DNA from 4 places in the Pseudarthrobacter sp. CC12 genome. Region 1 is predicted to be linked to each of the others. Evidence: predicted binding sites of a transcription regulator. Region 1 holds the regulator's gene; each other region holds the start of a gene.

Region 1 (7,593 bases):
CGGTTACGGAGCCGTCGCCGGCAACATAGTTCTTGTTGTCGCCGGCCTTGGCCTGCTTGGCCAGGGCATCCTCCTGTGCGCAGCCGGACAGGCCAAGGGTCAGCGCGGTCAGGGCCATGCCGCCTGCCGAGAGCAGGCTCCGGCGCGAGGGAAGGTTGTTGTTGCTCACTGCTAGGCTCCAGGGGTGCTGGCGGCACCGGGAAGAAGGGACGCCGCAGGCTCGCTGTACTCGACCCGCAAAAGCGAGCCGTCGTCGTCGAAAACCAGGGACGTAAGGGATGTCAGGGTGCACTCGCGCTTGCGCGGGTCGTGCCACAGCGGCCGGCCCTCCGCGCTCAGCCGTGCCGCCCAGATTGGAAGCTGGTGGCTGACGAGGATGGCCTCGGGGCCAGCGGCACCAAAGTCGCCGCCGGCCAGTTCGATGGCGCGCAGCCGTGCGTCCTGCACCGCAGCCGCCACTCTTGCCGCCTGCTCCTTGTACGGTTCGCCCCACGACGGGCGCAGCGGGTTGACCAGGCGAGGCCAGTGCTTTGGCCGGCGGAGTTCAGCCCTGGTGACCTTCATGCCCTCAAAGTAGTTTTCCGCTTCGATGATGCGCTGGTCGGTGTGGATCTGCAGGCGCAGCGCTTCCGACGTCGGCCGCGCGGTTTCCTGCGCACGGTCAAGCGGTGAGGCGGCCAGGTAGGTAATCCGGGCGCCGCGCTCGGCGCGCTGCCGGAAGTGCTCGGCCAGGGTCCGGGCCATCTCCTGCCCCAGCTCGGAGAGGTGGAATTCCGGGAGCCGTCCGTAGAGAACGCCGTCGGGATTGTGGACCTCGCCGTGGCGGAGCAGATGGACAGTGGCTTGGGGCATGTTTACCAGTTTCTCAAAGATGGCGTGCGATCCGAAATCTCCGGGACGCGCTTTCTACAAAGAGTAGAACTTAAGTTTCTGAAGAAATGTTCCGAAAGCGGGAACAAAACATGCAAACGCATGTTTATACTGGATGCAGCAAGATAGTTGAGGCTTCAACCGATGAAGATTCAACCGCAGGACCACAGCAGGCATTCACACCAAGGAGCAACATCATGGCACTTCCCGCAGACGTCACCACCGGCACCTGGACCCTCGACAACTCCCACAGCGAGATCGGCTTCACCGTCCGGCACGCCGGCATCAGCAAGGTCCGCGGCCAGTTCAAGGAAGCCGAGGCCACCCTGAGCCTCGCCGAGAACGTGGCCGACTCCAAGGTCAACGCCACCATCAAGACCGCCAGCTTCGACTCCGGCGACGCCAACCGCGACGGCCACGTCCGCGGCGAAGACTTCTTCGACGTCGAGAAGTTTCCGGAGATCTCCTTCGTTTCCAACGCGATCGTCCCCAAGGGCGACGCCTACGAGCTCCAGGGCGACCTCACCATCAAGGGTGTCACCCGCCCCGTGGCCCTCGAGACCGAGCTCCACGGCGTGGCCGTCGATCCGTTCGGCAACACCCGCGCCGGCCTGACCGCCGAGACCACCATCAGCCGCAAGGACTTCGGCCTTACCTGGAACGCCGTCCTCGAAGCCGGCGGCGTCCTGGTCAGCGACAAGGTTGCCATCAACCTGGAGCTTGCCTTCATCGCCCCCGCAGCATAACTTCCCCATCCGGGGCACCCCGGCACCAGGCCTTTCCCGGCCCGGCGCCGGGGTGCGCTGTTTAAAGGCGCCGTTCCAGGTCACAGTTCTGCGCGTGAATACCGCCCGCATCACCCACATCCCCGCCGCCGGGGGTACGGTGGAGCTAAGCCATGCTGGGGGGAAGGCTGAGGACCGAATCCCGGCAGCCCACCCGGATCCCGACCTGCAGAAGGAACGCCCATGAGTACTCCTCCCGTCCCGCCTCCCGCGCCCCAAGACCCCTATTCCGGCAATGCCCAGTCCGGCAGCCAGCAGCCCGGACCCGAGCAGCCGCGCTACGGCCAAAACGCGCCCCAGTACGGCCAGAACGCACCGCAGTACGGCCAGAACCAGCCCCAATACGGCTCGCAGCCCCCGGCAGCACCGCAGTACGGCCAGAATGCGCCGCAGTACGGTTCCCAATATGGCCAGAATGCTCCCCAGTACGGGCAGTCGCCGTATGGCCAGTCCCCGTACGGCCAATACCCCTCGGAGCAGCCCCAGCCGGCGGGAAGCAACGGCATCCCGCAACTGGTGAACATCTCGTTCTGGCTGCTGATCGCGTCCGCCGTGATCTTTGTCGTTTCCGTGCTCGCCGGCCTCACCCAGCTCGATGACCCACAGTTCCGTCAGGCTTTTGAGCAGCAGGTGAAAGCCAGCGGAGCGGCCGTTACGTATGACGACATCAAGAGCGTCATCGCCGGCACGCTGGTGGTCTTCGCGATCATCGGCGTCGCGCTCTACCTGCTGGTGGCGTTCTTTGTCCGCAAGGGCAAAAACTGGGCACGCATCCTCGGAACCGTGTTTGCAGCGCTCTCCGTTTTGGGCCTGTTCGGGGTCCCCACCTTCGGAACGCTCGGGACGGTCCTGGGCATCGCCGCCATTGTCCTGCTCTACCTCCCGGCCGCTGCCCCGTACTTCCGGAAACAGCAGCCGTTCGCCAACCCCTATTCCGGCGGTTTCGGCAACCCTTACGGGCGGTAACGCCTACGGCAGAACGCAGCGGTGGCCCGGGATGTCCAGCATCCCGGGCCACCGCTTTTAAACCGGGGCTCAGGCCGGCTGTCCCGGCGCCTGCGCTCGTTGGGCGTGATAGGCCAGGATCTGGAGCTCGGTGGCCATGTCCACTTTGCGGAGGTTCACTCCTTCAGGGACCTGCAGCATGACGGGAGCGAAGCTGAGCACGCTGTGCACACCGGCCGCCACCACCCGGTCGCAGATGCCCTGGGCCACCGCCGCGGGAAGTGCCAGCACCACCATGTTGGCCCCGGTGCGGTGGAGGACGGTCTCGAGGTCTGCCACGTCGCTGACCCGCAGCCAGCCCACCTCGTTGCCCACCACCATCTGGTCCGCGTCGAAAATGGCCACCACGTCGAAGCCCCGCGATTCGAAGCCGCCGTAGCGTGCCAGTGCTTTGCCCAGGTTTCCGGCTCCGACGATGGCCACTTTCCAGTCATGGGTCAGCCCCAGGGCCGCAGCGATGTGGCGGCTCAGGTACTGCACCTCATAGCCCACTCCCCTGGTCCCGTAGGACCCCACATGGGACAGGTCCTTGCGCAGCGTGGAGGAACTGACGCCGGAGGCTTCCGCGAGCGATTCCGACGAAACACGCTCAACCCCCTCGGCCAGCAACGTATTCAGGGCACGCAGGTATAGCGTCAACCGGGCCACGGCGGCGGGAGGAATCTGCTTGGCCGGTGAGCCCGCGGCATCCGGCACGTCCGGCACAGGCTGGGGGGTTGAATCCAAGGACGTCATTCGCATCCCCCTACTTGGCCATGGCGCGCCGCAGGACGCGTTCCAGCCGGGCTTCGTCGATTTTCCAAAAGTCGCGCTGCACCCCGTCCACCAGGACCACGGGAATCTCTTCTGCGTAGCGCTCGCGCAGTTCGGGCTGGTTGTCCACCAGCTCTTCGCTCCATTCAAGGCCCAACGCGGAAGTGACCCGGCCGACGGCGTCGCGCGCCTCTTCGCAGAGGTGGCACTCAGCTTTGGTGACCAGGACGACGCGGGGGGTGGCCATGGCTTAACGGTATCGCCGTTCGCGCCGTGCAGTTGACGCCGACCGCGCCGGCCATGTGGATTGACTAGACTCAAGTCCATGCCCGAGGAGAAATACGTTGCCGTCGTTACACGGCCGGTTGCTGCCCCGCAGCCCGGTGAGGCGGCGTTTTTCGACGTGGACAATACCTTGATGCGCGGTGCCAGCCTCTTCCATGTGGCCCGCAAGATGCACCAGCGGGGGGCGTTTACGCTCACTGAGGCTGCCGGGTTCGCGTGGAAGCAGTTCAAGTTCGTGGCGCGCGGGGAAAACATCGACGACGTCCATGCGGTCCGCGATTCGGCCCTGACCCTCGCCGCCGGCATCACCGTTGACGACATCAAGGCGCTGGGCGAAGAGGTCTACGACGAGATGATCGCGTCGCGGATCTGGCCAGGTGCCAAGGCGTTGGCTGAACAGCACCTCCGGGTGGGCCGCCGCGTCTGGCTGGTAACGGCCACGCCCATCGAAGTGGCCACGGTGATCTCCACCCGGCTGGGGCTGACGGGGGCCTTGGGCACGGTGGGGGAAGTGTCGGACGGTATGTACACCGGACGCCTGGTGGGAGACATCCTCCACGGTTCGGCCAAGGCGGTAGCCGTGCAGGCCATCGCGGACCAGGAGGACCTGGACCTCAAGCGCTGCTGGGCGTACAGCGATTCCTACAACGACGTTCCGCTGCTCTCGCTGGTAGGCCACCCGGTTGCCATCAACCCGGACGCCAAGCTCCGCCGCCACGCCCGCGACCGGAACTGGCCGGTCTACGATTTCCGCGCCGGCCGCCGCGCCGCCACCCTTGGCCTCAAGGCAGCAACCTTCGGCGGCGCCATCTACGGCCTCTGGAAAGGCTTCGCCCGCATCCGCGGCCCCCGGGCGTAGCCAAAAAAATGCCCGCCGCCTTGGAGGGCGACGGGCATCTTCACGCTGTTCGAAGTATTGCTACTTCTTGTTGCGGCGCTGGTGACGAGTCTTGCGAAGCAGCTTGCGGTGCTTCTTCTTGGCCATACGCTTGCGACGCTTCTTGATAACTGAACCCACGAAAGTTCCTTACAAACTAGATGCAGTACCTGCCTGATGGGAAATGTCCGTGGACAAAGCTACGAACTGAACAACTGACAGATTCTTACAATGACGTAAAACGTTCCTTAACAGGGTACCGCTTATCGGGAGCGGCTCAGGACAGGCCGCCTCAGGCGGTCTCGCTGTGGCCGTCCACAACAGCGCCCTTAAGGTACTGTTCGACGGCGTTTTCGGGGACCCGGTAGGAGCGGCCGAAGCGCACCGCGGGCATTTCGCCGGAGTGGACCAGGCGGTAAACAGTCATTTTGGAGACGCGCATGACCTCGGCCACTTCAGCCACGGTCAGGAACTTCGCGTTGGAGAAGTTCTGTTCTGCCGACATTTCCCTATTTTCCTTTGCTGACGGATGGACAACAGTGACCCCAGGTACGTGCCAATGCGGTGTTCCGATGCTGAGCCATCCACCAACCACCTAAGAAGATACTCTAGATGTTCATGTGGCAGATGTGAAAGTAGTGGCCTCCCCTATTTCGCCCCCTAATTCTGCTGCCGCCGCTTCCGCGCCGACGCTGCCAGCTGCTCCAGGACCGAAGCCGAGACATCCCAGTCCATGCAGGCGTCCGTCACGCTCTGGCCGTAGACCAGCGTGGAGCGCCCCGCCGCGTGCTCTGCAACATCCAGGTTCTGGGCTCCGCCCACCAGAAAGCTTTCCAGCATGACGCCGGCAACGGCCCGGGCTGCCACTCCCCCCTCTTCAAGCTGGGCACCGATCTCCAGCGCGACCTCCGCCTGCCGGTGGTGGCTCTTGCCGCTGTTGGCGTGGCTGGCGTCAACGATCAGGCGGGGATTGAGCCCCTTGCCTGCCAATTCGGTGGAGGCCCGTTCCACGTCGGCCGCGGAGTAGTTGGGCCCCTTCCGGCCGCCGCGGAGGATGACGTGGGTGTCGGGGTTTCCTGCCGTTGCCACCAGCGCTGCCCGGCCCTCGCCGTCGATCCCCAGGAACGCCTGCGCCGCCGCGGCGGCACCGCAGGCATCGATGGCAACCTGCAGGCCGCCGTCGGTCCCGTTCTTGAACCCGATGGGCATGGAAAGCCCGGACGCCAGCTGCCGGTGGATCTGGCTCTCCGTGGTACGCGCACCGATGGCGCCCCACGAGATCAGGTCAGCCATGTACTGGGGGCTGATCGGTTCCAGGAATTCAGTGGCGGTGGGCAGACCCAGCGCGGTGACCTGCTGCAGGAACTGCCGGGCCGTGCGGAGGCCGGTGACCATGTCGTGGCTGCCGTCCAGCCGGGGATCGTTGATCAGGCCCTTCCAGCCCACCGTGGTACGCGGCTTCTCGAAGTAGGTCCGCATGACAATCAGCAGGTCTTCCTTGTGCTTCTCGGCCTGGCTGACCAGCCGCCGCGCGTACTCGAGGCCGGCCTTGGGGTCGTGGATGGAGCAGGGGCCTACGATGACCAGCAGGCGGTCGTCCACGCCGTCCATGATGGCGCGCACCTCATCGCGGCCGCGTTCGACGACGGCAGCGGCCCGGGCGTCCAGTGGCAGTTTGGTGAGGAGTGCCGACGGGGTGGGCAGCGGGGTGAATTCGCTGACGCGCAGGTTCGAGGTGGACTTGGTGTCGCTGGCCGGGGCTGCTGCTGTTGCGGTGCTCATGTTCGGGGTCCTGTTCCAGATGGGAAGCGGGCCCGGATTTCAGAACCCGCCGGAGAAACGGCGAAGGGCAGAGAATGATCTCTGCCCTGTTGGCTCTGAAGGAAGTTGGATGCGTGTCAGTTAGACGCGGGCTCCTCCAGAGCCAACGAAAAATACGCATACCAACGGTTAGTCATGGGAAAGACCATAAGCCCGGCCGCCCGCCGCCGCAAAATCCGTGTCCGTCACATTCCCGCGCCGCCTACCCCAGCAGCTTGCGCAGGAACTGCAGCTGCCGGATCCAGTGGTGTTCCTGGCCGCCTTCGTGGTTGTTGAACCGGTACACCTCCATCTCCTTACCGGGATTGCCGCCCGATGCTGCCGCTGATCCATAGGCGTTGAAGCTGGCGAAAACCGTCGACGGCGGGCAGATGTCGTCCATCTGGGCAGCGGAGTACAGCGCCGGAACGGAGGCCCAGGCGGCCAAATTGACGCCGTCGAAATAGTTGAGGACCTCCATGGCGGCGTCGTACCGGTCCCGGTGCCGGGCGAGGAACTGGGCGATCTCCGGGTACGGGCCGCGCGGGGTGATGTCGATGGCGCGGGGGAAGTCCTGGAGGAAGGGGACGTCGGGCAGCGCGGCGATGACGCCGTCGAGCCGTCCCGCGGTGAGCCCCGCCGTGGCCACCACCAGGCCGCCACCCTGGCTGACACCGGCCAGCACCACTTTGGCAGGATCGACGGCGGGGTGGGCCTGGGCGGCCTCCACCGCGCGGAAGGCGTCCACGTAGACACGGCGGTAGTAGTAATCCTCCCGGCTCGAGATGCCCCTCGTCATCAGGCCAGCATGCGCCACGTCGCCCGCGGACGGATGCGGATCAGCCGTATCACCCACCAGGCCGCCGTACCCCTGGCCGCGGGTGTCCATAATGAAGTGCGCGTACCCGGCCTGCGCCCAGCGCGTGTCCTGGTTGACCAGGCCACGGCCGCCGGAATAGCCAATGTAGGTCACTACCACCGGCAGCCGGGCGCCTGCCTCCCGGTTGGCCGGCAGGTGCAGCCAACCTTTGATGGGCGCGCCGCCAAAGCCGGAGAACGTGGCGTCGAAGGTGTCGATCACGGTCAGGTAGTTCTCCACCGGTTCGAAAGTGGCGTCCAGTGGATACGCCCGCGCTTCCCCCACCGTGGCATCCCAAAACGCCTGGAGGTCCCCCGGTGGCGTGACCCCGGAGGTATAGCTGCGCAGCTGGGCGAGGG
Region 2 (7,593 bases), on a different contig from region 1:
AGCAGCACGCCCGCCAATGCCACCAGCCGGAAGAGCATGACGCAGGCCTCCGGCTGGACGTTGGTCACCCAGACGACGAACTGCTCGATCCAGAGGAACAGCTGGCCGTAGGGAACCGGGGCTTCGGTCCACTGCTTGTCGGCTCCCAGCTGGAAGTAGTTGGACAGGGCGGAGATGCCGTTTTCGTACGGGTTGAAGCCTTCCACCATCAGCCTCCCCTGGCCAATGTAGGCATACACGTCACGGCTGAACAGCGGCACGCTGAACATCATGGGAAGTCCCCACGCCACCACCGCGGCCAGGGTTGCCCGCCGGGCCTGTTCGCCCCACACTCGGACTTTCTGCCCGAGCCGCAGCCAGGCACGCACCAGGAGCATGCCCCCCACGGCCACCAGGACAATGGACAGCGCCACCCCCGGGGCTTCGGTCCGCATCCAGATGAACACGGGCATGCGGCGCAGCTCCGAAACGGGAGCCAGCCAGCCCACGCCAATCGAGCCGATCATCATGGACAAGGAGCCCAGGAAGCCGGCAAGCAGGGGTGAGCGTGGATTGTCCACCTCGGCACTGCCCGCTCCGGCAACGCCGTCCGCCGCCATCTCCCCCGCTGCGGGCACAGGCGCCGTCATCTCAGGATCGTCCAATCTTCATGCGTTTTCCGCGGTTCACCCGGCAGCCGCGCTGGCCCGCCGGAACAGGATTCAGGGCGGAAGGGCGACCCGCCGCGTACCCGAAATCCTAGCATCGGCAAGGTGCCCGGAGGTGTAACGGTAGGCTGGTCCGGTGCCTATATCTAACGAACGAATCGTCTGGATCGACTGCGAAATGACCGGCCTGGACATCAAGAACGACGCCCTGATCGAGGTGGCAGCACTGGTCACGGACTCGGAGCTCAACATCCTTGGCGACGGCGTCGACGTCGTCATCAAACCCGACGATGCTGCCGTGGCCCAGATGTCCGACTTCGTCCGGGACATGCACACCAGGTCCGGGCTGCTGGCGGAACTGCCGCACGGCAAGACGATGGCAGAAGCAGAGGCAGCAGTCATGGAGTACATCTCCGCCTGGGTCCCGGACCCGCGCAAAGCACCCCTGGGCGGGAACTCGGTGGGAACCGACCGCGTGTTCCTGTCCCGCGACATGCCCGCGGTAGTGGAGCACCTCCACTACCGGGTCATCGACGTCAGCACTATCAAGGAGCTTTCGCGCCGCTGGTACGCCCGGGCCTACTTCCAGTCGCCGGCGAAGAAGGGCGGCCACCGCGCATTGGGAGACATCAAAGATTCCATCGATGAGCTCAGGTACTACCGCGAAGCCGTATTCGTCCCCGCCCCGGGACCTGACAGCGCCACCGCCCAGAAGATTGCCAGGGGAATCGCCAATGCCGCTGCCGAAAGCAGCTCCGGAGAGTAATCTGCGCCACGTTTGGTGAAATTTTGCCCCAAATCGCAGAAAGTGGACAAAGCACCCCTTCCGAGCAGGTAAGCTATTTGAGTTGCGTTTCCAGGGAGCCGCTACGGTGGAATTCCCTTGAGGCACATGGTGGGCGTAGCTCAGTTGGCAGAGCGCCTGGTTGTGGTCCAGGAGGTCGCGGGTTCAACCCCCGTCGCTCACCCTCACGGGGCGGCACATGCAGCCGTCAACAAAGGAGGCCGCACCGGATATCCGGTGCGGCCTCCTTTGTCGTGCCCAGCCGGGTACATGCATTGCAGCCGGGGACACCGAGAAGCCGAAGGACAACTGATATGACTGTTCTGCCTATCACCATCTGGGGCGAGCCTGTGCTGCACCGCCGCGCCGCCGAGGTGGAGGTTTTCGACGACGAACTGCGCACCCTTATTGCCGACATGTTTGAAACCAACGACGCAGCCAACGGAGTGGGCCTCGCCGCCCCGCAGATCGGCGTCGGCAAACGGATCTTCGTCTACAAGTACGCAAACGACGACGGCGCTCCCCCAAGCGGCGTCCTGGTGAATCCCGTCCTGACCCTGTCCAAGGTCTCCGGCGCTGCTCCCGACCCCGACGAGGAGGAAGAGGGCTGCCTTTCCTTCCCGGGCGAACAGTACCCGCTCAAACGGGCGGAATGGGCCCGCGTGGAAGGCTTCGACGGATTCGGGGAACCCGTCCGGTTCGAGGCCACGGGCTGGTTTGCCAGGGTCATCCAGCATGAATACGACCACCTCGACGGCAAGCTGTATGTCAACCGGCTGATGGACCGGTATTCGCGCAAAGCCATGAAGCAGGCCAAGAAGAACGGCTGGGGCGTGCCGGGGCTCACCTGGATGCCCGGGGTGGACCCTGACCCCTTTGGCCACTGACCGTGTCCGGGCGGCGTCCGGTCAGCCTGCGGTGATGGTGGGCTGCTGGGGGCAGGAGGATAGGACCCGCCGCATGGCGTCTTTCTCTGCCGCCGTCACCCACAAGCCGTAGGCGGCTTTCACGGAGATCTGCCGGGCCACGTAATGGCAGCGGATTGCCGTGTTCTTTGGAAGCCAGGTAGCGGCGTCACCCGCACTCTTTTGCTGGTTGGCGGCGCCGTCCGCTGCGACGAGGTTCAGCGGATCATTGGCCAGGCTCTGGCGTTCCTTGGCCGTGAGCCGCTGGGCTCCCTTTTGCCAGGCGTCACCCAGGGCCACCACATGGTCGATCTGGACGGCGCGGCTGCTCTCGGATCCGCGCCGGAAGTCCACGTCCTGGCCCGTGTAGGGTTCCCGGAAGTGCCCGGCCGTCACTTTGCAGGAGGACCCCTCGGAGAACACAACGCCGGCAAGGTCCCTGCGAAGGATGTCGTTCCGCGTGTCGCAGCCGTTCCGGTCGACATCAAGCCAAGCCTGTCCGAAGGCCTCACGGCTGTAGCCGGTGTTGGGCGCCCTGCCTTTCACGGCCAGGCCGTCGAGGGCTGCGAGGGCGCTGCCGGAGGGCACCGGGTTGGGCTCCTGGACCGGTTTCATCCAGGCGGCGTCGAAGACCGGCGCCTCGGTGGGGCCATCTGCCGCCGGTCCGGCTGCCGCGAACTGGCCGGTGGTGAAGAACCAGACCAGGGCCACGAATATGGCTGCGGCGGCGGTGGCGAGCAGCACCCAGGCCTGCCGCGAACGGCGCCGCGCGCGGCGGTACGCAGACCAGCTGATGGTCACGGGGCTGACGCCGGGAAGGGAAAGTCGGGCACCCCAAAAGCCTAGGACAAAGGGCGCGCCCGGCCACTGATATCCACACTGTTGGGGAAGAGTGATGGGTCACAGCGCCCGGGGCTGCCCCGGGTTACTGTTCCCTGGTGACGCGCCGAAGGTCTTCTTCCGCCACGGCCAGCAGGCTCTCGAGCTGGCGCACCCGGTCATCGCTGACGTCCCCGGTCTTATGGGCGTCCCTGGCGCGTTCCAGCAGGCGCAAGGCTTCCTTATGGTTGGCCTTGGCCACGTCGAGTGCGTGCTCGAGGGTGGTTTCGTGCTGAAGTGTCGATTCGTTGTCCATGCCACCAGTGTGGTCCGCTTTCCCGGCTGATTCCAGTGAACCAGCCGGGAAAGACCTGAGCGTTACTAGACTGCGATGGCTGCCAGGGCGGCAGCGCTTTCCTTGGCGGGAAAGGACGGCGGGTTCACGCCTGCCATCTCTTCCATGACGCGGACCACCTGGCAGCTGTAGCCGAACTCGTTGTCGTACCAGACGTAGAGGACCAGGTTCTTGTCCGTGGACACGGTGGCCAGGCCGTCCACGATGCCGGCACGGCGGGAGCCCACGAAGTCGGTGGAGACGACCTCGGGTGAATCGATGTAGTCGATCTGCTTGCGCAGGTCCGAGTGCAGCGACATTTCGCGGAGGTAGTTGTTGACCTCGTCCTTGGTGGTGCCGTTCTCAAGGGTGAGGTTCAGGATGGCCAGCGAAACGTCCGGGGTGGGGACGCGGATGGAACTGCCGGTGAGCTTGCCCAGGAGTTCGGGCAGGGCCTTGGCCACGGCCTTGGCGGCACCGGTTTCGGTGATCACCATGTTCAGCGCTGCCGAACGGCCGCGGCGGTCGCCCTTGTGGAAGTTGTCGATCAGGTTCTGGTCGTTGGTGAAGGAGTGGACGGTTTCGACGTGGCCGTGCACCACGCCGAACTTGTCGTTGATGGCCTTCAGGACCGGGGTGATGGCATTGGTGGTGCAGGATGCCGCGGATACGATCTTGTCCGAGTCCGTGATGTCGCTGTGGTTGATGCCGTGGACGATGTTCTTCAGTTCACCCTTGCCCGGTGCGGTCAGCAGGACGCGGGCCACGCCCTTGCTTTGCAGGTGCTGGGACAGGCCCTCGGCGTCGCGCCAGCGGCCGGTGTTGTCGACTACCAGGGCGTTGCTGATCCCGTAGGCGGTGTAGTCGATCGTGGCGGGGTCGTTCGAGTAGATGACCTGGATCTGGACGCCGTTGGCCGTGATGGTGTTGGCGGCTTCATCCACGCGGATGGTGCCTTCGAAGGAGCCGTGGACGGAGTCGCGGCGCAGCAGGCTGGCGCGCTTGGAGAGGTCGTTGTCGGAGCCGCGCCGCACCACGATGGCGCGCAGGCGCAGGCCGTGGCCACCGCCTGCCTTTTCGATGAGGAGGCGTGCAAGGAGACGGCCGATCCGGCCAAAGCCGTAGAGGACGACGTCGGTGCTGGTGCGGTCATCGCCGCCCCGCTTGCCCACGATCTCGGCGAGTTCTGCGCGGAGGAATTCCTCAAGGGTGGCGCCATTGCCCTCTTCCTTGAATTTTTGGTTCAGCCGGGCGATGTCGATCGCGGCGGCACCGAGCTCGAGTCCGGCCAGCGTGTTCAGCAGGGGCGCCGTGTCCTCCAGGAGCAGTTCGTCCTTGCTCATCCGGCGCGCAAAGCGGTGCGCCTTGAGGATGTTCATGGTGGACTTGTTGATCAGGCTCCGGCCGTGGATGCTGGTCACCACGTTGTTTTCGCGGTACAGCCTGCCGATCACGGGGATCATGGCCTCGGCGAGGGCCTCCCGGCCCATCCACGTATCAAGACAAGAATCAGACGTCTGGCTCACAGAAATACCTTCCTCGGTTCAGCCGTGTACGTCTTCGTACACGGATGTAGGCCACCTGATGATGTCCAGGGGCACCGGCACCTGCAGGGATGGCCCCCAGGCACCTGGATCGCGTGCAAAGAAAAACCGCCGGTTGCGGACGCAATTTTCGGCGGTAGAACTCCTGCGTCCGGGATCCATTCTAATTTGGCGCGGTCCAGGGAACACGCCCGCGCTGCGTGAAATCACTCACATGGCGGGACGGCGCCGGAAGGATACCGTGACGGGCGCCTCAGTTGTGGATGGCGGAGTACAGGTTCAGGCTGGCGCAGTAAACCAGCCACGAGAAGTACGGCAGCACCAGGCAGCCGGCGGTGGCGTCCACCGGGCCGAACCTCAGGATCAGGAACGCGAGGGTTGCGGCCAGGGCACAGATGACTGCAAAGGCCGCCCACAGGGCCACGGCTCCGAGCGCTGGGTACAGGGCGAAGAAGGTCACCGGCCAGGCGGCGTTGAGCAGCAACTGGGCTACGTACCAGGAGCGGGTGCCGCCGGCAAAGCGGCCTTTGCGCCAGACCAGCCACGCCGCGGTGGCCACGCCCGCATACAGCAGCATCCACGTGCCTCGGAACATCCACGACGGCGGCATCCACGGCGCTTTCACGGAGCCTGCGTACCAGCCGCCGGAGTTGAGGATGATCGGGACCGAGGAGAGCAGCCAGGCCAGCGCCGAAAGGGCCAGGAATCCGGCGAGCGCCAGGCCTTGTGAACGGATGCCGGGAACGCCCGCTGCGGGTGCGGTACGGGTTTCAGGAATTGCGGGCACGGTTCAGGATCCCCGACGCATCGCGCGTGGTCAAACGCGGTTTATGGATGGGACAGCCGATACGCCGGGTTCTGTTCTCCCCTGCCGTTGCCGGCGAGGGAGCGACGGCCATCCATCTACGAGTACCGTTGCCGGCACCCTCCAGCGGCCTACCCGGACACTCGGGCGGGCAGCCCTCGAACGTGTCCTGTCTGGCCTTGCTCCGGGTGGGGTTTACCTAGCCTTCCCGGTCACCCGGGAAGCTGGTGGTCTCTTACACCACCGTTTCACCCTTACCTGCCCTCCCCGGCCGGGGCCGGAAATGCAGGCGGTCTGTTTTCTGTGGCACTGGCCTGCGGGTTACCCCGAGTGGGCGTTACCCACCACCCTGCCCTGCGGAGCCCGGACGTTCCTCGAGCCACTTGCGTGGCGCGCGGCCGTCTGGCTGTCCCATCCGGCTCCCAGTCTACCGGCGCCACCGGCCGCTTTTGTCGCCGGTAGGATCGGACGGTGCTGATTCTGCTTCCCCCTTCCGAAGGCAAGACGCCGGCGCTCCGCGGTCCCGCCGTCGACTGGACCGCCCTGGGCTTCCCGGAGCTCAACCCGTACCGCGCGAAGGTCCTCGAGGCGCTTGGCACGGTCAGCGCCCACCAGGACGCCCTCGCCCTGTTGGGCGTCGGGGCATCGCTGCGGGACGACGTCGAGCGCAATACCCGCCTGCACGCCGAGCCGGCGGCCCCCGCCCACAGCATCTACTCGGGTGTCCTCTACGACGCCCTCGGCTACCGGAGCCTGACGCCGGTGCAGCGACGCAAGGCCGATGAGTCCGTCCTGGTGATCTCGGCGTTGTGGGGAGCCCTCCGCTTTGGCGACAGCGTTCCCGCCTACCGGTTGTCAATGGGCACGTCCCTGCCCGACGTCGGGCGCTTGGCTCCGTTTTGGAAGGAACAGCTTGGGGATACCCTCAGCGCCGCAGCGCAGGGGCACTTGCTGGTGGACTGCCGGTCCAGCACCTATGCGGCAGCGTGGGCTCCGCCGGCGCAGCAGACCGTCACGGTCAACGTCTTCACCGAAAGTGGAGGAGTCCGGAAGGTGGTGAGCCACTTCGCCAAGCACACCCGCGGCGAACTGGCGCGGCACCTGCTGGTGCGCCGTGGAAAGGCCCCCGGGGCGCCGTCGGACCTTCTGAAGGCTGCCCGCGAAAAGTGGGAGGCGGAGCTGGTGCCCGGCACCGCACGCAAACCGCACGCCTTGAACATCATCCTGCCGGGCTGACCGTCCGGCAGGTTGCCTTGCAGTCCGGTCAGGACCACTCGTCCGAACGGACCAGGATGGCGCCGGAGTCCGGGCAGAACACGATGTCGTCGGCAGCGGCTGCCTTGATCTCGGCGAGGTCGCCCGGGCTGAGCTTCATGCCCGAGGCTTCCGAGGTGCCGTGGAAGAGCCGCGCGGCGCCCACCCCGCGCTTCGCGAGCGTTTTTTCGTAGATTGCCAGCAGGCCCGCGTCCAGGCCTTGGGCAAAGTCGCCCCGTTGGGTACGAAGCCCTGCCGCTTCCGTTTCCACGTCCGCCAGGGCCGCATCGAGCTCGGCCCTGATGGTTCCAAAGGACCCCTGGATGTCGTCGACAATCTGCTGCTGGGCCGCCTGCCGTTCCCGCAGCGAGTCCAGCCGCTCCATGACTTCCAGTTCCACGTCTTCAAGGTCGGAGCGCCGCTTGTTCAGCGACGCAATGTCCTTTTGCAGTGCCACCAGGTCCTTGGACAGGCCGGTGCCGCTGTTGAGCCGCGCTTCGT
Region 3 (7,593 bases), on a different contig from region 1:
GTGTCTGCACTGCTTGGCCTTGGCTTCACCTTCTTCTCCGGAGCCGTGGAAGCCTGGCTGGTGGATGCCCTCCATTTCTCCGGCTACGACGGCGGCCTGGAAGCCGTCCTGGGGCGGGGCCAGATGGTGTCCGGAATCGCAATGCTGGCCGGATCCGTGGCAGGCGGTGTCATTGCCCAGGCCACGAACCTTGGCGTCCCCTTCCTGCTGCGGGTGGGAGTGCTGGTGGCGATGTTCGCCCTTGCGTTCCTCCTCATGCACGACGTCGGCTTCACCCCCGAGCGGTCGGCCCACCCGGTGCAGGCCACGCGGGCAGTCCTGCGCGCCTCGTTGGAGGGCGGACTGAAGAACCCTCCGGTGCGGTTCATGATGCTGGCGGCCCCGTTCACCGAGGGGGTGGGGTTCTACGTCTTCTACGCCCTCCAGCCGTACCTGCTGCAGCTCTTTGGCGACCCCAAGGCCTATGCCATCGCAGGACTGGCAGCTGCGATCGTTGCCGGCGCGGACATCGTTGGTGGTTGGCTTGCGCCGCTGGTCCGGAAACTGGTGGGCCGCCGCACCACGGTCTTGATCGGCTCCACGATTGCCAGCTCAGTGGTCCTGGTGGTGCTCCTGGCCACCCACTCCTTCTGGCTTGCCCTGGTCCTGCTGTCGCTGTGGGCCGTGGTTGCCTCCGCCGGCACCCCTGTCCGCCAGGCGTACCTGAACGACATGATCGCCTCGAAGCAGCGGGCCACGGTCCTGAGCTTCGCGTCGCTCATGGGTTCGAGCGGGGGAGTGGTGGTGCAGCCGGTGCTGGGCAGGACCGCGGACCTTTACGGCTACCCGGCGTCCCTGGCCCTGGGCGGCGCGGTGCAGCTGCTGGCGGCGCCCTTTATTGTGCTCAGCCGGCGCCGGCGCTCGCCGGCTGATGTCGCCACCGGCCTGGCTGCCCCTTAAAGAGCTGCCTGGGCGTTTGCTTCCCGGCGCCGGACGCAGGAAGGCCCCCGTTGCCGGGACTTCGTCCGGGCAACGGGGGCCGGCAGGTGCGCGTGACCCGCCTACTTCACGCCTGCCTCCACCGTTTCGCTGGCGGCCGGCGCCGGCTTTTCCCGGGCCGGCGGAGGGCTGGTCTTGAGCTTGAAGCGCTTGCCAATCTCCCCTCCGCCGCCGCTGCGGTTCTTGTTGAAGATGTCAAAACCGACGGCGACCAGGAGTACCAGGCCCTTGATGAGCTGCTGGTAGTCGGTGCCCAGTCCCAGGATGGACATGCCGTTGTTCAGTACGCCCATGATGAGGCCACCGATCATGGCTCCGGCTACTGTTCCGATACCGCCGGTGACAGCTGCTCCACCGATGAATGCTGCCGCGATGGAATCGAGCTCGAAGCCGGTTCCGCCGGCGGGCTGGGCGGAGTTGAGCCGGGCGGTGAACACCAGGCCCGCCAGCGCGGAGAGGACGCCCATGTTCACGAAGAGCCGGAACGTGACGGCCTTGGTCTTGATGCCTGACAGTTCGGCGGCGTGGAGGTTGCCGCCGATAGCGTAAGTGTGGCGGCCGAAGACGCTGTTGTTCATGAGGGCGGTGTAAGCGATCACCAGGGCAGCAAGGACCACCAGGACGATCGGAGTGCCCCGGTAGGACGCCAGCAGGAACGTGATGACCAGCATGAGCAGCGCGGTGAAGGTTGTCTTGATGACAAACCAGACCAGGGGTTCGCTTTCGAGGTCGAACTTGCGGCGGATCCTGCGCTCCTTGAAGGCCTGGATCAGCAGGGCCGCCGTGGCGCCGAGGCCCAGGATGACGGTGAGCCATTCCAGCACGGAAGTTCCGCCGGAAATGTCCGGAAGGAAGCCGCCGCCCAGGGCCCGCAGTTCGGCGGGGAACGGGGTGATCTGCTGGTTCTTGAGCGTGATGAGCGTCAGCCCGCGGAAGATCAGCATGCCGGCGAGCGTGACGATGAAGGCGGGAATCCCCACGTAGGCGATCCAGTAGCCCTGCCACGCGCCGACCAGGGCTCCGACCAGGAGGCAGGCCGGGATGGCTGCCCACCACGGCCAGCCCCAGTGCACGATCATGACCCCGGCCACGGCGCCGATGAACCCTGCCACCGATCCAACGGAAAGGTCGATGTGCCCGGCGATGATGACCATCACCATGCCGATGGCCAGGATGAGGATGTAGCTGTTCTGGACCACCAGGTTGGTGACGTTCTGCGGTTCCAGCAGGATTCCGCCGGTCAGTCCCTGGAACAGCAGGACGATCAGGATCAGGGCAACGAAGATGCCAACCTGGCGGAGGCGGCTGGTGAGGAATCCAAGCGATTCTCGTAAGGCGGACATGTCGCTATTCCTTCTCTTTGGTCATGTAGTGCATCAGGGTTTCCTGGGTGGCGTCGGCGATGGGCACTTCGCCTGTGATGTGCCCGGCAGCGAGGGTGTAGATGCGGTCGCAGATTCCCAGGAGCTCGGGTAGCTCCGAGGAAATGACAATGACGGCTTTTCCTTCGGCGGCGAGCTTGGCGATGATCGTGTAGATCTCGTACTTGGCGCCGACGTCGATGCCGCGGGTGGGTTCATCAAGGATGAGCACGTCGGGATCGGAGAACATCCATTTGCTGAGAACCACCTTCTGCTGGTTTCCACCGGACAGCTTCCCGGTAACGGCAGCCACCGACGGGGCTTTGATGTTCATGCTCTTGCGGTAGCCGTTGGCCACCACCGTCTCCTGGTTCTTGTCCACGAAGCCGCGTTTTGCCAGCTTGCGCAGTGATGCCAGGGAAATGTTCCGTTTGATGTCCTCGATAAGGTTCAGGCCGTAGTGCTTGCGGTCCTCGGTGGCGTAGGCAATGCCGTGCCTGATGGCGTCAGACACCGTGGCGGTGTTGATTTCCTCGCCGTACTTGTAGACCTTCCCGGAGGTGGCGGTGCCGTAGGTCCGGCCGAAGACGCTCATGGCAAGCTCGGTGCGCCCGGCGCCCATGAGGCCGGCCAGCCCTACCACCTCGCCTTTCCTGACGTGCAGGTTGGCATTGTTGACTACCATGCGGCTGTGGTCCTGGGGGTGGCGCACGGACCAGTCCTCGATCCGCAGGACTTCCTCGCCGATGTTCGGTTCACGGTCCGGATACAGGCTTTCAAGGTCGCGGCCCACCATGCCGCGGATGATCCGCTCCTGGGTGATCTGGCCTTCGTCGAGCCGTAGGGTCTCGATGGTCTTGCCGTCCCGGATGATGGTGACGGCGTCCGCCACCCTTCGGATCTCATTGAGTTTGTGGCTGATGATGATGCTGGTGACGCCCTGTCCCTTCAGGTGGAGGATCAGGTCCAGGAGGTGGCCGGAGTCCTCGTCATTGAGGGCGGCCGTGGGTTCGTCCAGGATCAGCAGCTTCACCTCCTTGGACAGGGCCTTGGCGATCTCCACCAGCTGTTGCTTGCCCACGCTGATGTGCTGCACCGGTGTGACGGGGTTTTCGTCGAGGCCCACGCGGGCCAGCAGCTTGGCGGCCTCCAGGTTGGTCTTGCGCCAGTCCACCCAACCGTTGGTGGCCTGTTCGTTGCCCAGGTAGATGTTCTCGGCGATGGAGAGGTACGGGCTCAGGGCCAGTTCCTGGTGGATGATGACGATTCCGCGCTTCTCGCTGTCCGAGATGCTGGAGAAGTTGCACGGTTCGTTTTCGAAGAGGATCTCCCCGTCAAAGGAGTTGTGTGGATAGACGCCGGACAACACCTTCATGAGCGTTGATTTGCCGGCTCCATTTTCGCCGCAGATGGCGTGGACCTCGCCGCGGTTTACGTCCAGGGTGACGTCCTGGAGGGCCTTCACGCCCGGGAACGTCTTGGTGATTCCTCGCATCTGAAGAATGGGTGTGTTCATCGGTCAATTCCCACTGACTGGTCGGAGCTGGGCCGTCCTGCTGCTGCAGGAGGCGGCGGGAGGGGCTGTGGCCGGATGGAGGTCCGGCCACAGCCTCCGGACGCTGACTACTTGACGTCGGAGTCCTTGTAGTAACCCGAGTCGATCAGTTCCTTCTTGTAGTTGTCCTTGGTGATGATCAGGGACTTCAGCAGGAAGGCCGGGACAACCTTGACCTTGTTGTTGTAGGTCTTGGTGTCGTTGGTCTCCGGTTCCTGGCCCTTCAGCACTGCATCGACCATCTTGACGGCCTGCGCGCCGAGCTGGCGGGTGTCCTTGAAGATGGTGGAGTACTGCTCGCCGGCGATGATGGACTTGACGGAGCCCTTTTCGGCATCCTGGCCGGTAACAACCGGGAGGCTGCCCTTGGCGTAGCCGCCGGTGCTGGTGAGGGCCGAGATGATGCCGATGGACAGGCCGTCATACGGGGACAGGACGCCGTTCAGCTTGGTGCCTGAGCTGTAGGCGGAGGTGATGATGTCCTCCATGCGCTTCTGGGCCACGGGGGCCTGCCAGCGAAGAATGGCGGCCTGTTCGAACTTGGTCTGGCCGCTGGGGACCTTCAGGGTGCCGGCGTCCATGTACGGCTTGAGGGTGTCCATGGCGCCGGTCCAGAAGAAGTTGGCGTTGTTGTCGTCGGGGCTGCCGGCGAAGAGCTCAATGTTGAACGGGCCCTTGCCGTCGACCTTCTTGCCGCTGGCATCAACGAGGCCGAGGCCGGTCAACAGCGAAGTGGCCTGCTGGACGCCCACAGTGTAGTTGTCGAACGTGGTGTAGTAGTCGACGTTCGGCGTGCCGTTAATGAGGCGGTCGTATGCGATCACTTTGACGTTCTGCTCCTTGGCCTTGGCCAGGACGTCGGTCAGGGTGGTGCCGTCAATGGCGGCAATGATCAGGGCCTTGGCGCCCTTGGTCAGCATGTTCTCGATCTGCGAGACCTGGGTGGGGATGTCGTCATTGGCGAACTGGAGGTCTGTCTTGTAGCCGAGGTCCTTCAGGGACTTTTCCACGTTGGCGCCGTCGGCGATCCACCGTTCGGAAGTCTGCGTCGGCATCGAGATGCCTACCAGTGAATCGCTGGGCTTCGCGGCACCGCTGGATTCGCTGGCCCCGCCGCGGGAGCCACAACCGGTGGCGCCCACCGTCAGGGCGACGACGAGGGCCACCGCGCCCATCAGTTTCTTGATTCTCACCATTTTCTCCTTCCGCGGCAGCACTGCCACGAAGCGTTGGTGGACCAGGCAGCACCTATGCTCCCTGGTCCTGGCCACATTGTTGATGTGTCGGTTCAATATAGACTGATTTGTGAACGCTAACAAGAGTGTCCAGCCGGAATCCCCGAAAACTTTCCAGCTCATTGACTTCCAGTTTGTTAGCGTTCACACTAGCTGCAGCACGTAGCTCCACCCTGACCCCTACAAACCCGGTAATGAGGCCCATGCCTCCCGGACGGAGGCAACCCCCATGCCAGATGCGCTGACCACGTCCAGCTCCGAGCCCAGCCATGACCACTGCGTCATCGGAGTGGATTACGGAACCCTTTCAGGCCGCGCCGTGGTGGTGCGTGTCCGGGACGGCAAGGAACTGGGCAGCGCCGTCCATGAGTATGCCCACGCGGTGGTCACCGACGTCCTGCCCCGGGATACAGCGGGCGACGACGGCGCCCGGCTTCCCGGGGAGTGGGCACTTCAGGTGCCCAACGACTACCGGGACGTCCTCCGTACCGCTGTCCCCGCCGCCGTGGCCGACGCCGGGATCGACCCGGCCGCCGTCGTCGGTATTGCCACCGACTTCACCGCCTGCACCATGGTGCCGGTCACGGCCGACGGCACACCCCTGAACGAACTGCCCGGCTTCGCGAACCGTCCGCACGCCTATGTAAAGCTCTGGCGCCACCATGCTGCGCAGGGCCAGGCCGACCGGATCAACCGGCTCGCCGCCGAACGCGGCGAAGACTGGCTTCCCCGCTACGGAGGACTGATCTCCTCCGAATGGGAGTTCGCCAAGGGACTGCAGCTGCTGGAGGAGGATCCGGAGGCCTACGCCGCCATGGACCACTGGGTGGAGGCGGCGGACTGGATCGTCTGGCAGCTCTGCGGCCGGTATGTCCGCAACGCCTGCACCGCCGGTTATAAGGGCATCTACCAGGACGGCCGGTATCCGTCTGAAGAGTTCCTGGCCGCCCTCAACCCTGACTTCAAGGATTTTGTCAGCTCCAAGCTGGAGCACACCATCGGCCGGCTGGGTGATGCCGCCGGCACCCTGACGGCGGAGGCCGCCGCCTGGACCGGGTTGCCGGAGGGCATCGCGGTGGCCGTGGGAAACGTTGACGCCCACGTCACCGCCCCGGCCGCGAAGGCCGTGGAGCCCGGCCAGCTGGTGGCGATCATGGGCACCTCCACCTGCCACGTCATGAACGGCAGCGAACTGCGGGAAGTGCCGGGCATGTGCGGCGCCGTGGACGGTGGAATCGTTCCGGGCCTGTGGGGCTACGAGGCAGGACAGTCAGGGGTGGGGGACATCTTTGGCTGGTTCACCAGGCACGGCGTCCCGCCCGAATACCACCAGGCCGCCAAGGACGCCGGGCTGGGGATCCACGAGTACCTGACCGAACTGGCTTCCCGCCAGGCCATCGGGGAGCACGGCCTGATCGCGCTCGACTGGCATTCGGGAAACCGCTCGGTCCTGGTGGATCACGAGCTATCCGGCATGGTGGTGGGCCAAACCCTGGCCACCAGGCCCGAGGACACCTACCGCGCCCTCCTGGAAGCCACGGCCTTTGGAACCCGCACCATCGTGGACGCCTTCCGCGACGCCGGAGTCCCGGTCAAGGAATTCATCGTTGCCGGCGGGCTGCTGAAGAACCGGCTCCTGATGCAGATCTACGCCGATGCCACCGGCCTGCCTCTGTCCACCATCGGCTCGGAACAGGGACCGGCACTGGGTTCTGCCATCCACGCCGCCGTCGCAGCGGGAGCATACGCGGACATCCGCGAAGCCGCCGCGGCCATGGGCGCCGAGCCCGGCGAGGTCTACACCCCAATCCCGGAAAACGCGGCCGCCTACGACGAACTGTTCCAGGAGTACCGCACCCTGCACGACTACTTCGGCCGGGGCAGCAACGATGTCATGCACCGGCTCAAGGCCATCCAGCGCAAGGCCGCCCAGGCGGCCCGGCCCGGAGCAGGCGTCGCCGCCAAAGCAACCGTGGGGGTGTCCGCATGACCGCCGGAACAGGCGCCGGAACCGGCCTCCTGGAAACCATCGCCCGGATCCGGACGGAGGTGTGCGCCCTGCACGCCGAGCTGACCCGCTACGAACTGGTGGTGTGGACCGCAGGCAACGTTTCCGCCCGGGTGCCGGGCACCGACCTCATGGTCATCAAGCCCTCCGGGGTCGCCTACCAGGACCTGACCCCGGAACAGATGATCGTGACGGACCTGTACGGCACCCCGGTCAGGGGCACCAATGTTGGCGGCAGCGGCACGGTGGACTGGGGCAATCCCGCGCTGTCGCCCTCGTCGGACACCGCCGCGCACGCGTACGTGTACCGGCACATGCCGGAGGTGGGCGGGGTGGTGCATACGCACTCAACGTACGCCACCGCCTGGGCTGCCCGGGGCGAGGCCATCCCCTGCGTGCTCACCATGATGGGGGACGAGTTCGGCGGTTCCATCCCGGTGGGACCCTTCGCCCTGA
Region 4 (7,593 bases), on a different contig from region 1:
TCGGCGTGCCGGCTTCGAAGGCGGCGGCCATCTGGGCGTGGACGTCCAGGCGGCGGTAGGACTCCAGGAGCATCGGGTTGTCACAGATCATGAAGAGGTACTCGTGGAATTCCTCGTTGGTGCGCGCAAACTCGTCGGGGTCGGTGATGTTCCCGTCCCGCACCGAACCGGCGGTGGCTTCGGCCAGGCGGCGGAACTGGCGCAGCTGCTCCCCGCTGAGCCGCCCCAGCAGCAGTTCGCTGACCGCAAGCTCCAGGCCCATGCGGGCGTCCAGTTGGGCGAAGCTGTCTTCCTTGCGGAAATCCAGCCGGCCGGTCTCCAGCGAGGACACGGCCTCGCCGCGGGTCATGGTGTCCCCGTCGGCCTGGATTTTCCCGGCCGACGCCGGGGCACCCGTCTCGGCGTCGCCGCCGGTGGTTTCCTTCGGTGCGAATCGTTCGAAGTAGAAGTTGGCAGGCTTGATGCCTTCGGCGTCCAGCCACTTGGAGACGGCATTGACCATGGGCGGCGGCCCGCAGAGGTAGATGTCCACGTCGCCCTCGTTGAGGTGCTTCGGTTCGATGATCTGGGTGACGTAGCCGGTATGCGGGGCGGAGGTGCCGGGCTCGGAGGCGATGTAGTCCCAGGTGAAGCCGGGCAGTTTCGCCTCGTAGGCGCGGAGCCAGTCCAGGCCCACGATGTCCGCCTCGCGGGTGAGCCCGTAGATGAGGTGCACCGGGGTGGACGGCGGGTTCTCGGAAAGCTTCTCGAGGATGGACAGCAGCGGGGCCAGGCCGGTGCCGCCGGCCAGGAGCAGCAGGGGCCGTTTGGGCTCGCGGAGGAAGAAGGATCCGTAGGGGCCGGCGAATTCGATGGCATCGCCTACCGCGGCGCGGTCCCGCAGGTACTCGGACATGGCACCCTGCGGGGTCACGCGGACCATGAAGGACGCATCGTCCACCTCGGGGCCGCTGCTGAAGGAGTAGGAGCGCTCGGCGTCGGTTCCGGGAACCTTGAGGTTTACGTACTGGCCCGGCAGGAACGCCAGTGCGTCCCGGTTCTCCACCTCGAGGGTGAAAGAGACCGTGGTGTCGGTGTGCCGGTTGAGTTCCTTGATAGTGGAGCTGAAGGTGGCGGCCGCCGTCTTGGCCGACTCGGACGTGGCCGGGATCTGGATGGCCAGGTCCGACTCCGGGACGGCCTGGCACGTCAGCAGGTAGCCCTTTTCGAGCTCCTCTTCGGTCATGGCGTCATCGATGAAGTCGCCCGGGTCGAAGGAGCCGGAGTCGCAGAACGCCTTGCAGGTGCCGCACGCGCCGTCGCGGCAGTCCGACGGAATGTTGATCCGCGCCTTGTAGGCCGCGTCCATGACGGTCTCATAGTCGCCGACCTTGATGACTTTGGTAACGCCATCTTCGAAGCTGAGGGCTACTTTGTGGCCCATGGGGTCCTCCTGACTGGGCGGGCGCGTCGTCGCGTCCGGGGAAAAAAGTTCTGGCGTGCCCGGCGGGCACGGAATGGGACAGGCCGTGCGGCGCCCGGGTAGTCCGGGCGCCGGCGCGGGAGGTCAGATCATGTAGACGTCCACCACGTGGTGGATGTAGTCGTTCTTCAGGACGACCTTCTTCTTCAGGATCACCGGCTGGGGGCCGGAAAGGTCGATCGTGTAGAAGCTGGTGCCGAAGTACGTGTCCGTCGTGTTGTAGCGGAAGTACAGGGTGAACCAGTTGAAGCGCACCTCCACCTTGCTGCCGTCGTTAGACAACACTTCGACGTCGGTGATGTTGTGGCCCGTTCGCGGCTCGGGGAGGGAGGTGGCGGAGGACCTGTCGGTCTTGATCCGGAAGACCCGGTCCTCGATGCCGCCCCGGTTGTCGTAGTAGATCAGGGAGATCTCGTTCTGGGGGTCCTGCGTCAGCTGGTCATCCACGTCCCAGGCCGGCATCCAGAATTCGGAGTCCGGGTGGTAGCACTCGAGCCATTCATCGAACTGGCGGTCATCCAGCAGGCGGGCTTCCCGGTACAGGAACGCCCGGACCGTTTCAAGGGTTGCGGTCTCCTCCGCGGTCTTCAGGACCGGGGCGGTGTGGGTCAGGTTGGTCATGGGTTCTGCGCTCTCTGTGGTTCCGGCGGGCTCTCAGGCGGTGACGGGAACGGATTCCAGGGCGGAACGCTCCTCTTCCTCCGCCAGGGCCCGGTCCATGACTTCCTTCCAGTACCCGTGCTGGATGGGGTAGAGCCCTTCGTCTTCGGTGCGCACGCCGGAGGCGATCACCCGGGTCATGCCCAGGGCCTGCGCCTGCTCGTCCGGACCGGTGATCTCGTGGGTGGAGCCGCGCGTCATGTCGTTCCACGGGGCGCTGGTGGCCCAGTAGGTCTTGTTGCAGGAGCGGAATTCCTCGAGGTCGTCCGGCGTGGCCATGCCCGTGGCGTTGAAGAAGTCCTCGTATTGGCGGATGCGCTTGGAGCGGTTCTCCTGGGACTCACCCTTGGGGGCGATGCAGTAGATGGTCACCTCGGTCTGGTCCGCGGAGATCGGCCGGAAGTGGCGGATCTGCGAGGAGAACTGGTCCATGATGTAGACGTTCGGGTACAGGCAGAGGTTGCGCGAGATGTTGATCATGAAGTTGGCCATTTCCTCGCCGTACTTGGCCACAAGCTCGTCGCGGCGGTCCCAGAGCGGACGGTCCTCGGGGTTGGTCCATTCCTGCCACAGCAGCAGGTGGCCGTGGTCGTAGGAGTAGAAGCCGCCCTTGACCTTGCCCCACTTGCCGGCGTCCATGGCCTTGGTCTTGTTGGCGGAGTCTCCGGCGCTGCGGCGGGCGGTGGTGGCTGCGTAGTTCCAGTGCACGGCCGTGACGTGGTAGCCGTCGGCGCCGTTCTCGGCCTGGACCTTCCAGTTGCCGTCGTAGGTGTAGGTGGACGAGCCGCGCAGGACTTCCAGGCCTTCGGGCGACTGGTCGACGATGGAGTCGATGACCTTGGTGGCATCGCCAAGGTGTTCCTCGAGCGGGAGGACGTCAGCCTTCAGCGAGCCGAACAGGAAGCCGCGGTAGGACTCGAAACGGGCCACCTTGGTGAGGTCGTGCGAGCCTTCCTTGTTGAAGGTCTCGGGGTAGCCGGCGTTCCGTGAGTCCTTGACCTTCAGCAGTTCCCCGGAGTTCTTGAAGGTCCAGCCGTGGAACGGGCAGGTGAAGGTGGTGCGGTTGTCCGTCTTGCGGCGGCACAGCATGGCACCGCGGTGCGAACAGGCGTTGACCAGGCAGTTCAGCTTCCCATCCTTGTCCCGGGTGATCATCACGGGGGTGCGGCCGATATAGGTGGTGAAGTAGTCGCCCACGTTGGGGATCTGCGACTCGTGGGCGAGGTACACCCAGTTGCCTTCGAAGATGTGCTTCATCTCGAGTTCGAAGATCTCCTGGTCGGTGAAGATCTCGCGCTTGGCCCGGATGACGCCGTTCTCGCGGTCGTCGATCACGGCGTCGGCAAGGACCTCGCGGGCATGGATCAGGTTCTCGGTCATGGCGTGCTCCTTCATTGGAGATTGCTGGACGGACAGGCGGAGGTCCACTCGGGAAGAGGCTTCGGCGGCGGACGTTGTCCAGCAATTCTTGCCGCTCGTGATTGGCCTCACATCAGGCAAATACCTAGGTTCCACCAAGGGTGTCTTTATGTACTGATAATGACTCAAAAGGAGCCTAGTTGATATTTGTAGCGTCCTTATCTGCGGCCTACGATTGAGACCGAGATCACGCGGTGCCGAGCAGGGCAGGTGGAACGTCCCGCCCCGCAGGCCGCGTGGGGAGCAGGAGCCCTTCCTGTCCCATTCAATGAAGAAGGTGGACACCGTCATGACCCAAACCCCAACGGACAGCCGCACGGAAAACGAAGGCACCGCCGTCGAAGCAGGCTCCAAGGCAACCGAACGCTTCGCCGCATCAGGCAAGCTCGCCCAGGTGGATGTATCCAAGGAACGGGTAAGCCTGCTGGCCGGCGCGCTGATCAAGGCCGCCAACGACATCGTCGTCGAACACCAGGTCACCTACGAGGAATACAACGCCCTCAAAGCCTGGCTGATCAAGGTGGGCACGGACGGTGAATGGCCGCTGTTCCTCGACGTCTGGCTGGAACACACCGTTGAGGACGTTAACTCCCAGGACCGCCCCGGCACCGTGGGCACCATCGAGGGTCCCTACTACGTTCCCGGTTCCCCGGAACTCCAGACGCCCGCCACCGTGGAAATGCGCGACGACGAGGAGGGCACCCCGCTGCGGTTCACCGGCCAGTTCACCGACACCGAGGGCAACCCGATCCAGGGTGCCCAGGTGGAAATCTGGCATGCGGACGCCGCCGGTTTCTACTCCCAGTACGCCCCGGGCATGCCCGAGTGGCTCTTCCGCGCCACCGTCAAGGCCGCCGACGACGGCCGGTTCGAAATCAACACCATGCGTCCGGCGCCCTACCAGATCCCCACGGACGGGGCCTGCGGGCAGCTGATCAGCGCCGCGGGCTGGCACGCCTGGCGTCCCGCGCACATCCACATCAAGGTGTCCGCACCAGGCTACGAGCCGGTCACCCAGCAGCTCTACTTCCCCGGCGATCCCCACAATGCTGACGACATCGCCTCGGCCGTGAAGCCCGAACTGATGCTGGACCCCCGCCCCCGTACCGACGGAAAGGGCGAGGAAGTAGTTTATGGCTACGTCCTGGCCAAGCAGGGCCAGAAGAAGTAGCACGCAAACTGGGAGATACCCCCACGCGGAGGCGCTCCGGAGCTGATGCTTCGGAGCGCCTCCGGTTTTTCCGCCCCAGCCAGGAGCCCCGATGAGCCACCCCCGCCAACATCCGACCGCAAGCTCTGTTGAGCCGGCCCCGCCGGCGCCGGAACCCCTGCTGGAGCGGCCGGGGGTCCGGCCCGCAGGCCCGCGGCGGATTCTTCGCGACCTGGGTCTGTCCTATGTCTCCAACGGGGCCATCGGGCTCATTTTCGCGGCGTCCGGACCCATCGCCGTCACCCTGGCCGTCGGAACAGCGGGCGGCCTGACCCAGGGCCAGCTGTCGTCCTGGGTTTTTGGCATCCTGTTTTCCGGCGGGGCGGCCACGCTGCTGATGTCCCTCATTTACCGGCAGCCCCTGGGTTTCGCCTGGTCCATCCCCGGCACGGTGCTCCTTGGACCTTCGCTTCAGCACCTGGCCTTCGCCGAAGTCGTCGGGGCCTTCTTCACCTCCGGCGTGCTGATCCTCGCCCTGGGCGCCACCGGCGTGGTGCGCAAAGCAATGGCGCTGGTGCCCATGCCGCTCGTGATGGCCATGGTCGCCGCGGTGTTCCTGAAATTCGGCACAGACATCGTTGCCTCCACCCAGGACAATCCGGCCGTGGCTGCACCGATGGTGGCCGCCTTCCTGGTCCTCACCGCAGTTCCCAGGCTTGGCAGGTACCTGCCGCCGGTCCTGGGCACCCTGGTGGCAGGCTGCGTCGCCGTGGCGGCCAGCGTGCAGTTCAACCTCCCGCCCGGCGGACCGCTCCTGGCCACCCCGGTCTTTACCGCCCCTGCATTCACATGGGCTTCCCAGCTTGAGCTGGTGGTTCCCCTGGCCCTCACCGTGCTGTTTGTCCAGAACGGCCAGGGCATCGCCGTCCTCCGCGCCGCCGGCCACCGTCCGCCGGTGAATGCCTTCGCCATCGCGTCCGGCGCCTTTTCGGTGCTGAACGCCGGTTTCGGCGCCGTTTCGGCCTGCGTGACAGGTCCCACCAACGCCCTGTTGACGTCGTCCGGGAAGAGGGAGCGCCAATACACGGCGGCCGTGGCGTACGGCCTACTGGCCCTGGTGTTCGCAGCGTTTGCCCCCACGCTGACCCGGCTGATGCTGGCCGCGCCCAAGGAGTTCGTCCTGGCGCTGGGTGGCATCGCGATGCTGCGGGCCCTTCAGCAGGCCTTCGTGACGGCGTTCGCCACCAGCTTCACCCTGGGTTCGCTGGTGACGTTCGTGGTGACCATCTCCGGCATGAACCTCTTCAACATCCATGCAGCGTTCTGGGGCCTGGTGATTGGCTACGGGGTGTCCCGCCTGCTGGAGCGCGCCGACCACGCCCAGCCCTGATACCGTGCTGACCGCCCGCTGGCCGGACCCCGGAAGTGCGCGCACGGCCCGTCAGGCAATAGTCTGGCCAGATGGGGACCAATGCCGTGACTTCCGGCGAACAAGTGGACAGGCAGGCCCGCATCCTCGAAGCGGCAATGGACCTGCTGTCCCGCCACGGGATTTCCGGCGTGAGCATGCGCGCCGTCGCACGCGAGGCCGGCGTGGCGCTGGGCCTGGTCAACTACTACTACGACGACAAGACCACCCTGATCCGTGCTGCCCTGCGCCGCGTGGATGAGCATGACCTTTTACTCGTCGCCCCGGACCCGTCGGTGGCCCCGGATGAACAGCTGCGCCGGGCGCTCCGGCGCGTTGCCGGAGCTGACCTGCTGACCACGCGCTACCTGTCCCTGCGCCTGCACCTGTGGGCCCTTGCCCAGGCGGACGAGGACTACGCGCAGATCAACGCCGCCGCCTTCGACCGGTACATCGACGGGCTCGCGGCCCTGGTGTCCAGCGCCAGGCCAGGGCTGGCCTGGGAGGCCTGCAGGGAGCGCGCCTCGGACATTGTGGTCATCCAGAACGGGATGTGGTTGACCGCGCTGCTGGGCGTGGACACGGCCTCCATCCAGCGGAGCATCGCACGCACGGAGCAGATCGCGTTCGCACCGGTTCCGGACGAAATCGCCGGCGGCCAGGTTCCCTTCCGGCCCTGAAACACCCGCTCCAGGGGCAACAGTAGCGGCGCAAGAAGCATTGAACAAGTGTTCAAGAAATCTATTGAACACTCGTTCAACTTGCACTACTGTCCTTCCTATGACTTACGCCACACAGGCCCAGGAAGCCGTCCCGAGCACCGAAATCAAGCCTGCCTCCTCCCTGTTCATCAACGGCAAATGGGAGCCAGCGGCGTCCGGCGCCGTCCGTGAAATCCGCAACCCCGCAGTCGGCGAGCTGGTGGCCACCGTCTCGGAGGCGGGCCGGGAGGACGCCGAACGCGCCATCGCGGCCGCCCGCGCCGCCTTCGACTCCGGCGTCTGGTCCAGCGTCCCGGCACCGGAGCGGGGCGCCTTCCTCCTGAAGGTCGCCGCCGGACTGCGGGAGCGGCGCGAAAAGTTCGCCCGCGCCGAGTCCCTGGACACCGGCAAGCGGATGGTGGAAAGCCGCATCGACATGGATGACATCGCCGCCTGCTTCGAGTACTTCGGCAGGCTCGCCGGGCAGCAGGCGGGCCGGGTGGTGGACGCCGGGGACGCCGCCGTCGTCAGCAGGATCGTCTACGAACCCGTGGGCGTCTGCGGTCTCATCACGCCGTGGAACTATCCCCTGCTCCAGGCGGCGTGGAAGATCGCGCCTGCGCTGGCCGCCGGCTGCACCTTCGTCCTCAAGCCCTCCGAACTGACGCCCTCCACCAGCATCCTGGCCATGCAGCTGCTGCAGGACCTCGGCCTGCCGGACGGGGTGGCCAACCTCGTCACCGGTGCCGGCGCCCAGGCGGGCGCCCCGCTCTCGGAACACCCCGACGTCGAC

The links. The regulator Rex, encoded in region 1, represses fermentation and respiration genes when NADH is low (regulators of the CRP and FNR family bind a similar motif). The targets are predictions, from matches to a motif close to CTTGTGAANNNNTTCACAAG.
Region 2: a site for Rex is predicted at 5,231-5,250, ahead of PV772_RS20455 (glyceraldehyde-3-phosphate dehydrogenase). Genes of this name have one in related genera too.
Region 3: a site for Rex is predicted at 5,197-5,216, ahead of araB (ribulokinase). Genes of this name have one in related genera too.
Region 4: a site for Rex is predicted at 3,597-3,616, ahead of benA (benzoate 1,2-dioxygenase large subunit). Genes of this name have one in related genera too.

Annotation. Positions count from the first base shown of each region.
Region 1 covers NZ_JARDJH010000021.1:46,706-54,298, forward strand. The annotation lists gene PV772_RS14705 (TlpA disulfide reductase family protein) at 1-118, opposite strand, end outside; gene PV772_RS14710 (histidine phosphatase family protein) at 172-852, opposite strand; gene PV772_RS14715 (YceI family protein) at 1,068-1,616, shown strand; gene PV772_RS14720 (hypothetical protein) at 1,711-1,842, shown strand; gene PV772_RS14725 (hypothetical protein) at 1,839-2,621, shown strand; gene PV772_RS14730 (redox-sensing transcriptional repressor Rex) at 2,691-3,395, opposite strand; gene PV772_RS14735 (glutaredoxin family protein) at 3,406-3,660, opposite strand; gene PV772_RS14740 (HAD-IB family hydrolase) at 3,739-4,557, shown strand; gene PV772_RS14745 (AURKAIP1/COX24 domain-containing protein) at 4,618-4,716, opposite strand; gene PV772_RS14750 (helix-turn-helix domain-containing protein) at 4,868-5,080, opposite strand; gene PV772_RS14755 (3-deoxy-7-phosphoheptulonate synthase) at 5,236-6,357, opposite strand; gene PV772_RS14760 (acetylxylan esterase) at 6,599-7,593, opposite strand, start outside.
Region 2 covers NZ_JARDJH010000044.1:17,079-24,671, forward strand. The annotation lists gene mptB (polyprenol phosphomannose-dependent alpha 1,6 mannosyltransferase MptB) at 1-629, opposite strand, end outside; gene orn (oligoribonuclease) at 784-1,413, shown strand; tRNA gene PV772_RS20435 (tRNA-His) at 1,543-1,615, shown strand; gene def (peptide deformylase) at 1,746-2,318, shown strand; gene PV772_RS20445 (HNH endonuclease family protein) at 2,340-3,137, opposite strand; gene PV772_RS20450 (hypothetical protein) at 3,262-3,471, opposite strand; gene PV772_RS20455 (glyceraldehyde-3-phosphate dehydrogenase) at 3,537-5,015, opposite strand; gene PV772_RS20460 (TspO/MBR family protein) at 5,287-5,820, opposite strand; RNA gene rnpB (RNase P RNA component class A) at 5,865-6,252, opposite strand; gene PV772_RS20470 (peroxide stress protein YaaA) at 6,310-7,074, shown strand; gene PV772_RS20475 (C4-type zinc ribbon domain-containing protein) at 7,103-7,593, opposite strand, start outside.
Region 3 covers NZ_JARDJH010000042.1:13,472-21,064, reverse strand. The annotation lists gene PV772_RS20115 (MFS transporter) at 1-939, shown strand, start outside; gene mmsB (multiple monosaccharide ABC transporter permease) at 1,041-2,321, opposite strand; gene mmsA (multiple monosaccharide ABC transporter ATP-binding protein) at 2,326-3,855, opposite strand; gene chvE (multiple monosaccharide ABC transporter substrate-binding protein) at 3,963-5,090, opposite strand; gene araB (ribulokinase) at 5,359-7,119, shown strand; gene PV772_RS20090 (L-ribulose-5-phosphate 4-epimerase) at 7,116-7,593, shown strand, end outside.
Region 4 covers NZ_JARDJH010000034.1:21,558-29,150, reverse strand. The annotation lists gene benC (benzoate 1,2-dioxygenase electron transfer component BenC) at 1-1,423, opposite strand, end outside; gene benB (benzoate 1,2-dioxygenase small subunit) at 1,547-2,083, opposite strand; gene benA (benzoate 1,2-dioxygenase large subunit) at 2,117-3,502, opposite strand; gene catA (catechol 1,2-dioxygenase) at 3,831-4,712, shown strand; gene PV772_RS18665 (benzoate/H(+) symporter BenE family transporter) at 4,804-6,081, shown strand; gene PV772_RS18660 (TetR/AcrR family transcriptional regulator) at 6,153-6,779, shown strand; gene PV772_RS18655 (aldehyde dehydrogenase family protein) at 6,880-7,593, shown strand, end outside.